DNA from 2 places in the Mesobacillus sp. QJM3NY_10 genome. Region 2 is predicted to be linked to the other one. Evidence: predicted binding sites of a transcription regulator. Region 2 holds the regulator's gene; the other holds the start of a gene.

Region 1 (4,042 bases), 1.5 Mb from region 2:
GGGGCTGCTCCCCTTCTTTTTTATTTATTCGCATTAACTGGTTTCATCCATAACAACACTATAAAGATTAAACTGATATAGCCAAAAACTGGGTACAAGATTGATAGAAGTGTTCCATAATCGATCAAGCTGATGAAATAACAAATTAAGAAGAGCAGTGAGACAACGAGCAGGCTTGGCAACTTAATATATTTTTGAATCTGCCTTTCAAGCCCAAAAATATTGCCAATTACAGATGTGAAGATTTCACCATATACAATCAGGACAAAAATCCAGTAAAGTCCTGCAGCTAGCTGCTTCATGACAACTGCCATCGGTATTTCAAATGTTTCGAACCCAGGGAGCATGATTAAGGTCAAATGACTTGAAAGCAGGATTAAAGTCAGCGCAATCCCGCCGAGGATTCCTCCCCATTTTACAGTATTATCGTCTTTCATCTCTGCTGCAACAGGAACTAGCACTGCCTGGGCAAGCGATAGGTTCAGGGCTGTATAAGAAAACGGACCGATGACCGCCTTCCAGCCATCCTCTGCATATGGAATAAAGACGACCTGCTCTATGAATCCAGGCAACCTGACTGACAAGAAAAATAAAATCAGACTGAACAAGATCATCATCGGCACAACAAAGGTATTAACAGCAAAAATGCCCTTCAACCCGACGACCATAACGGCAAGTGACAATGCAATCGTGACAAAGATGCCAAGCGATTTGGTCAATCCAAGCTGCTCCTCAAAAACTGCCCCTGCACCTGAAAGCATAACAGCACAAACTCCAAGCAGCATAAAAAGCATCATTATATTGATGATTCTCCCAAAAAATTTCCCAAATAAGTGTACATTCATTTCTTCATAAGATTGGGCCCCGATAGCTGCTGCGATGCGCATTAATTTTGCACCAAGATATGTAAGAATGTATCCCGCCATGAAAACTCCAATCAATCCAAATATGCCAAAGCGGGAAAAGAATTCAACGATTTCCCTCCCCGTCGCAAAGCCGGCTCCCACAACAGTACCAACATAAACAGCAGCGATTTGAAAGGCAGCACCCCAATTCGTCTTCAAATCGTTCCCCTCCCTCCTTTTCAATATATGTAAGGATAGACAAACCATGACGAGCTTTTTTTAAAAGGAGAATCTTACAGAAATGTTTACTAAAAATTACCACAATCAAAATTGTTGAAAGTCAAATAAGGTCAAATTATAATAAAACTAAATTGATCAAAGATAGTCAAAGTCAAAACAAATACCTTTGATCATTTTAAATAGAAATTACATTTTTGAAGGAGGAATTTAAATGCTTTGCCAAAATTGCCAGGAAAAACATGCAAATATCCAGTTGAGAGTAAATTTAAACGGTAATCAGAAGCATTTAATGCTCTGCGAAGATTGCTACCAAACAGAAAAAGAGAAATTAGGTGCTTCCTTTGGCAATCCGATGTCCGGATTTCCCGGCTTTGTCGGCTCGCCTTTTAACGATATGTTCAAACAGTTTTCAGGTAATAATCAAAATCAAAACCAAAACCAAAACCATAACCCGGCCGCTGCTGCTACGAAAACAGCTGGCGGAGGAAATGGCTTTATCGATCAATATGGAAGAAATTTGACCCAAATCGCAAAGACCGGCTTGATTGACCCGGTAATTGGACGAGATGATGAAGTAAAACGAGTGATCGAGATTTTAAATAGAAGAAATAAAAACAACCCTGTGCTTATTGGTGAACCTGGTGTGGGTAAAACAGCCATTGCTGAAGGACTCGCTCTAAAGATTATTGAAGGTGCTGTCCCAGATAAGCTGAAGAACAAGGAAGTTTATCTTCTGGATGTAGCCTCTATGGTTTCCAATACAGGAATTCGCGGGCAATTTGAGGAGAGAATGAAACAGCTTATTTCTGAATTACAAGCTCGGAAAAATATCATTCTGTTCATTGATGAAATCCACCAGCTTGTTGGTGCAGGTTCAGCCGAAGGATCCATGGATGCAGGCAATATCCTGAAGCCAGCACTTGCCCGCGGTGAACTACAAGTAGTTGGTGCGACAACTCTAAAGGAATATCGTCAGATTGAAAAGGATGCAGCTCTCGAGAGACGCTTTCAGCCAGTACATGTGTTGGAGCCAACAGTTGATGAGGCTGTCGAAATCCTGAAAGGAATCCAGTCCAAGTACGAAGATTTCCATCAGGTTTCCTTTTCAGAAGAAACAATCAAGGCATGTGTACAGCTATCACATCGTTATATCCAGGATCGCTTCCTTCCTGACAAAGCAATCGATTTAATGGATGAAGCCGGTTCGAAGCTTAACCTCGTTTCTGACTATACAGATAAAAATGATGCCGAAAGCCGCCTTACTGAAATCGCAAAGAAAAAGGAAGAAGCATTGAAGCATGAAGACTATGAAACAGCTGCAAAGCTTCGTGACGAGGAAGCAAAGCTGGAAAAAGCATTAAACGACAATGGTCATGCAGTACGCCCTGTTGTAACAGTCCAGCATATCCAGGAAATCATCGAGACGAAGACTGGAATTCCAGTGGGCAAGCTTCAGGAGGACGAACAAGCAAGGATTAAGAGCCTTGTTGTCAACCTTAATGGCAAAGTGATCGGACAAGAGGAAGCTGTGCAGAAAGTAGCAAAAGCAATCCGCCGCAGCCGTGCTGGTCTTAAGTCAAAGAACCGCCCAATTGGGTCCTTCCTATTTGTGGGACCAACAGGTGTCGGTAAAACGGAATTGACCAAAACTTTGGCAGAAGAGCTTTTTGGCTCTAAAGATGCCATGGTTCGTCTTGACATGAGTGAATATATGGAAAAGCACAGTGTTTCGAAGCTGATTGGTTCGCCCCCAGGATATGTAGGCCATGATGAAGCTGGCCAGCTGACCGAAAAGGTTCGTCGCAACCCGTACAGCATAATTCTAGTGGATGAAATCGAAAAAGCTCATCCAGATGTCCAGCACATGTTCCTGCAGATTCTTGAGGATGGCCGTTTAACAGACAGCCAGGGTCGCACTGTAAGCTTCAAGGACACTGTCATCATCATGACAAGCAATGCAGGAGTCGGACATAAAACAATCAAGGTCGGATTTGACCAGAACACAGCAGTCAATGAATCAAGTATCCTTGAATCCCTAGGGGGCTTCTTCAAGCCAGAATTCCTGAACCGCTTCGACAGCATCATCGAGTTCAAGGCACTTGAAAAAGAGCATCTTCTTCAAATTGTCGACTTGATGCTTGTTGAACTGAAGAATACACTTTCAGAGCAAGATATTAGCCTTGAGGTGGAAACTGAAGTTAAGGAAAAGCTTGCTGAGCTTGGATACCACCCTGCGTTTGGCGCCCGCCCTCTGCGTCGCTCGATTCAGGAACAGATCGAGGATTCCATCGCGGACTTCATACTTGAAGAGCCGGATGCAGTTGAATTACAAGCAATCTTTGAGAATGAGGAAATTGTTATTAAACGAAAATAATAGCTTTTGAGGTTCGGAGTGAATCCGGACCTTTTTTATGCCCTTTTCACCTTTGTTGTTATACCTATCTTAGAATTTTTTGTAAAGAGTCCCAGTGCAGGTTAAGCTTTGTCACAAAGTAACAATCCATGCGGAAAATCTATTTAAAATTTTTACAGTTTAAAAATGAAATGTACATAGAAGACATATAGAATAAGAGCATAACTTTTGAAAGAAATGAGGTAAACCTAATGGGTTTTTTAACAAAATTCAGTCTTAAAAATGCTTTTGCTGTTTTTATCATCTCCTTTTTATTGATACTCGGCGGACTGTATTCCTTCACTCGCCTGAAGGTCGATTTACTGCCGAATATCGAGTTCCCACAACTTTCTGTTGAAGTCATTTATCCAGGGGCATCGCCTCAGGATATAAATGAGCAAGTGACAGAGAATCTAGAAACCAAATTCAAGGGAATTGATGGGATCAAGAAACTCCAGAGTTCTTCATTTGAAAGCATCTCAATCATCAATCTTGAATTCCCTTTTGATACCGAACTGGATGATGCTGAACAGCAGGTCAATTCCTTCATTAAGGAGGCAGGACT
Region 2 (4,042 bases):
GTTTCATTGATATGAAAAGACTAATAGGAGGAACTAAATGAGTAAGCAATTGAATTTTTGGTCATTCATCTTTTCAACAATCTGGGTCTTACTATTTTTCTTAGCTTCCTCCACAGGGCCTATTGATTACACCATATTAGGCAGGCATCCATTCGTTCTGCTTTTATATGTAACCTTGCTGACTTTTATAACAGGGCTTACAGGGATGGCAGGTATGGTGGATTGGAAGGGTATGACCAGGAGTTTTTCGACGATCATCATGACTTTAGGGTTATCTGCATTTTTAGCTATCGTTATATTTTTTGGCAATTTATTGAGTTAGTGGTAGCACTAATACAGGCACAGGTGAGTCCCTCAAAAAATAAAATATACCAGAATTTAATGTTTTTCGTGAAAGAATGCTTATGTAATATGGATGGAAATGCTGGTTAGGCACGGACTCCTTCGCATTAAAGCTGGTTCTGAACAAATTTTTCATTGATGTGTTCAGATACAAGTTTCCACATGTTACAAAATGGGTATAATAACCAACACACCCCTTATTGTCATGTTTTGGCATACATAATTTTGGCGAATATAATTCAGGATGCATTCATTGCACCAAAAAAAAATTTTTTGTATAATTAAAGTCAAATATAGTCAAAGTCAGATTGGGGGAGGTTTAGTGAGGAATATATCGGACATCATAGAACATTACCTTAAGCAGGTTTTAGAAATGAGCGATAAGGACATCGTTGAAATCAAACGAAGTGAAATCGCCGATAAATTTCAGTGCGTGCCGTCCCAGATCAATTATGTCATCAATACAAGGTTCACGATTGAACGGGGCTATCTTGTTGAGAGTAAACGGGGTGGCGGTGGCTACATCCGTATCATCAAAGTCCAGGCTTATGATCATGCACATTTGATTGATGATTTACTGTCTTTGATTCAGACACGAATTCCGCAAAGCAGCGCTGAGCATGTCATTTTCCGGCTTGTTGAGGAAGATGTAGTCACTGACCGCGAGGCGAAGATCATGCTGAGTGTGCTTGACAGGTCCGTCCTGTATATAGAGCTGCCGCAGCGTGATGAGTTGCGTGCGAGAATGTTGAAGGCAATGCTTATGGCATTGAAGTATAAATAATATCAAAGCAGATGAAGAGGTGAGGGCATGATCTGCCAAGAGTGTAATCAAAGGCCGGCAACGCTGCACTTCACGAATTATTCAAATGGAGAAAAAACGGAATTGCACTTGTGTGAAATATGCGCACAAGAAAAAGGCGAACTGTTTATGATGAACAACGGCCCTGCTTTTTCGATCAATAGCTTACTTGCCGGATTGTTGAATATGGAACCTGCTTTTCCGGCACAGAAAAAGGAACCCTTTGAAGCTGAGCAAGTTGCCCAGTGCCCGCAATGTTCAATGACGTTTCCGCAGTTTGTGAAAGTAGGCCGTTTTGGCTGTGCGACTTGCTATGATGCTTTTCGTGAACAGCTTACCCCGATTGTAAGGAGGCTCCATAGTGGTAATTCCATGCATAATGGAAAAATCCCTAAAAGAGTCGGCGGGGACCTTCATGTAAGGAAGACAATCGATCAGCTTAAGCTAACCCTGAAAGACTTAATTTTGGCAGAGGAATTTGAGAAAGCTGCTGAGAAAAGGGACCAGATCAGGGAACTTGAAAGGAAATTGTCAGCAGGTCAAGAGGGAGGGGAGTAGCCTTGTCATTGGAGAAGTTTATCAATCAGGCTGTCAGCTCCTGGATGAGTGATGATGGACCTGATTCAGACATTGTCCTTAGCTCTCGTATCCGTTTTGCAAGGAATCTTGATGAATATAACTTTCCGACGCTGTTCACCAATGGAGAGGCAGAAGCAGTGGTAGGTACGATCATGGAACGTGCCAGTAATACACCAATAGCTGCCTTCGGTCAGTTGGAAATGATCAAAATGGATGAAATTCCGCCTTTGCAGAAAAGGGTGTTAGTCGAGAAGCATTTGATCAGTCCGAATCTAGCAGAAAACTCCGTTCATGGTGCCGTCTTACTGTCTGAAAATGAAGAAGTGAGTATCATGATCAATGAGGAAGATCATGTTAGGATTCAGTGTTTATTTCCGGGCTTCCAGCTTAGTGAGGCTCTAGGGGCTGCAAATGAAATCGATGACTGGCTTGAGGACTATGTCAATTATGCGTTTGATGAGAAGTTTGGCTATTTGACCAGTTGTCCTACTAATGTGGGCAGTGGCCTAAGGGCATCGGTGATGATGCACCTGCCAGGACTTGTGTTGACACAGCAAATGAACAGGATCGTCCCGGCGATTAACCAGCTTGGTTTGGTGGTAAGAGGTATTTACGGCGAGGGCAGTGAAGCGCTCGGCAATATTTTTCAAATCTCGAACCAAATCACACTCGGAAAATCGGAAGAGGACATCGTAGACGATTTAAAAAGTGTTGTAAGCCAGATTATATCTCAGGAAAGGTCAGCGCGGGAAGCATTAGCGAAGACTTCGAACATACAATTAGAAGACAGAGTGTTTCGATCATATGGGACACTTGCCAATAGCAGGATCATCGAAACGAAGGAAGCTGCCCGCTGCCTTTCTGATTTAAGGCTTGGAATAGATATGGGCTTTATAAAAAATATATCAAAATCGATACTGAATGAATTGATGATATTAACTCAACCTGGGTTTTTGCAGCAATATGCGGGAGGACCATTAAGACCGAATGAACGGGATATCCGCAGGGCTGCTTTAATAAGAGAACGATTGAAAATGGAAACAAAAGACGAGTCAGGAGGATGATCTTATGATGTTTGGACGATTTACCGAGAGGGCACAAAAAGTATTGGCACTCGCACAGGAAGAGGCAATCCGCCTTGGACATAACAATATCGGTACAGAACACATCTTGCTTGGCCTTGTGCGTGAGGGAGAGGGCATTGCGGCAAAGGCGCTTTATGGACTTGGGCTTGGAGCAGAGAAAATCCAGAAGGAAGTTGAAAACCTAATTGGCCGCGGCCAGGAAACTTCCCAGACAATCCACTATACACCTAGAGCTAAAAAGGTCATCGAGCTTTCCATGGATGAGGCAAGGAAGTTGGGCCATTCCTATGTAGGCACAGAACATATCCTTCTCGGATTGATCCGTGAGGGAGAGGGCGTGGCTGCAAGAGTGCTGAACAACCTTGGTGTAAGCTTGAACAAAGCGCGCCAGCAGGTTTTACAGCTGCTTGGAAGCAATGAAACTTCAGGTCATCAGGGAGGCGGAACGGCTAATGCCAATACTCCTACACTTGATAGCCTTGCAAGAGACTTAACAGTAATCGCCAGGGAAGGCAGCCTTGATCCGGTTATCGGCCGCAGCAAGGAAATCCAGCGTGTCATCGAAGTGTTAAGCCGCCGGACGAAGAACAACCCTGTCTTGATCGGGGAGCCTGGTGTAGGTAAAACAGCGATTGCTGAAGGGTTAGCACAGCAGATTGTAAACAATGAAGTGCCTGAAATCCTCCGTGACAAGCGTGTCATGACCCTGGATATGGGTACGGTTGTTGCCGGGACTAAATACCGCGGTGAATTTGAAGACCGCCTTAAGAAGGTAATGGATGAAATTCGCCAGGCTGGAAATATCATTCTTTTCATCGATGAGCTTCATACACTGATCGGTGCCGGCGGAGCAGAGGGTGCGATTGACGCGTCCAATATCCTGAAGCCATCATTGGCTCGTGGTGAACTGCAGTGTATCGGCGCGACCACTCTTGATGAATACCGCAAATACATCGAAAAAGATGCTGCGCTTGAACGACGTTTCCAGCCGATTACTGTTGATGAGCCAACTGCGGAAGAGTCAGTACAAATTTTGAAGGGGCTTCGTGACCGCTATGAAGCTCACCACCGAGTATCGATTACGGATGAAGCAATTGATGCGGCGGTAAAATTATCTGATCGCTACATCTCCGACCGTTTCCTACCGGATAAAGCGATTGACTTAATTGATGAAGCTGGTTCGAAGGTTCGCCTGCGCTCTTATACCACTCCGCCAAACCTTAAGGAGCTTGAG

What was found. Region 2 encodes CtsR, which represses protease genes until heat stress. Its sites were predicted from a motif close to ATGGTCAATAAAGGTCAAACA; they were not measured.
Region 1: AC0VX7_RS07785 (ATP-dependent Clp protease ATP-binding subunit) is a predicted target of CtsR. The motif match lies at 1,182-1,202, and genes of this name have one in related genera.

The regions. Positions count from the first base shown of each region.
Region 1 is NZ_CM149675.1:1,573,121-1,577,162, reverse strand. It holds gene AC0VX7_RS07790 (YkvI family membrane protein) at 21-1,064, opposite strand; gene AC0VX7_RS07785 (ATP-dependent Clp protease ATP-binding subunit) at 1,297-3,459, shown strand; gene AC0VX7_RS07780 (efflux RND transporter permease subunit) at 3,690-4,042, shown strand, end outside.
Region 2 is NZ_CM149675.1:108,220-112,261, forward strand. It holds gene AC0VX7_RS00555 (hypothetical protein) at 38-322, shown strand; gene AC0VX7_RS00560 (CtsR family transcriptional regulator) at 665-1,126, shown strand; gene AC0VX7_RS00565 (UvrB/UvrC motif-containing protein) at 1,154-1,702, shown strand; gene AC0VX7_RS00570 (protein arginine kinase) at 1,705-2,787, shown strand; gene clpC (ATP-dependent protease ATP-binding subunit ClpC) at 2,792-4,042, shown strand, end outside.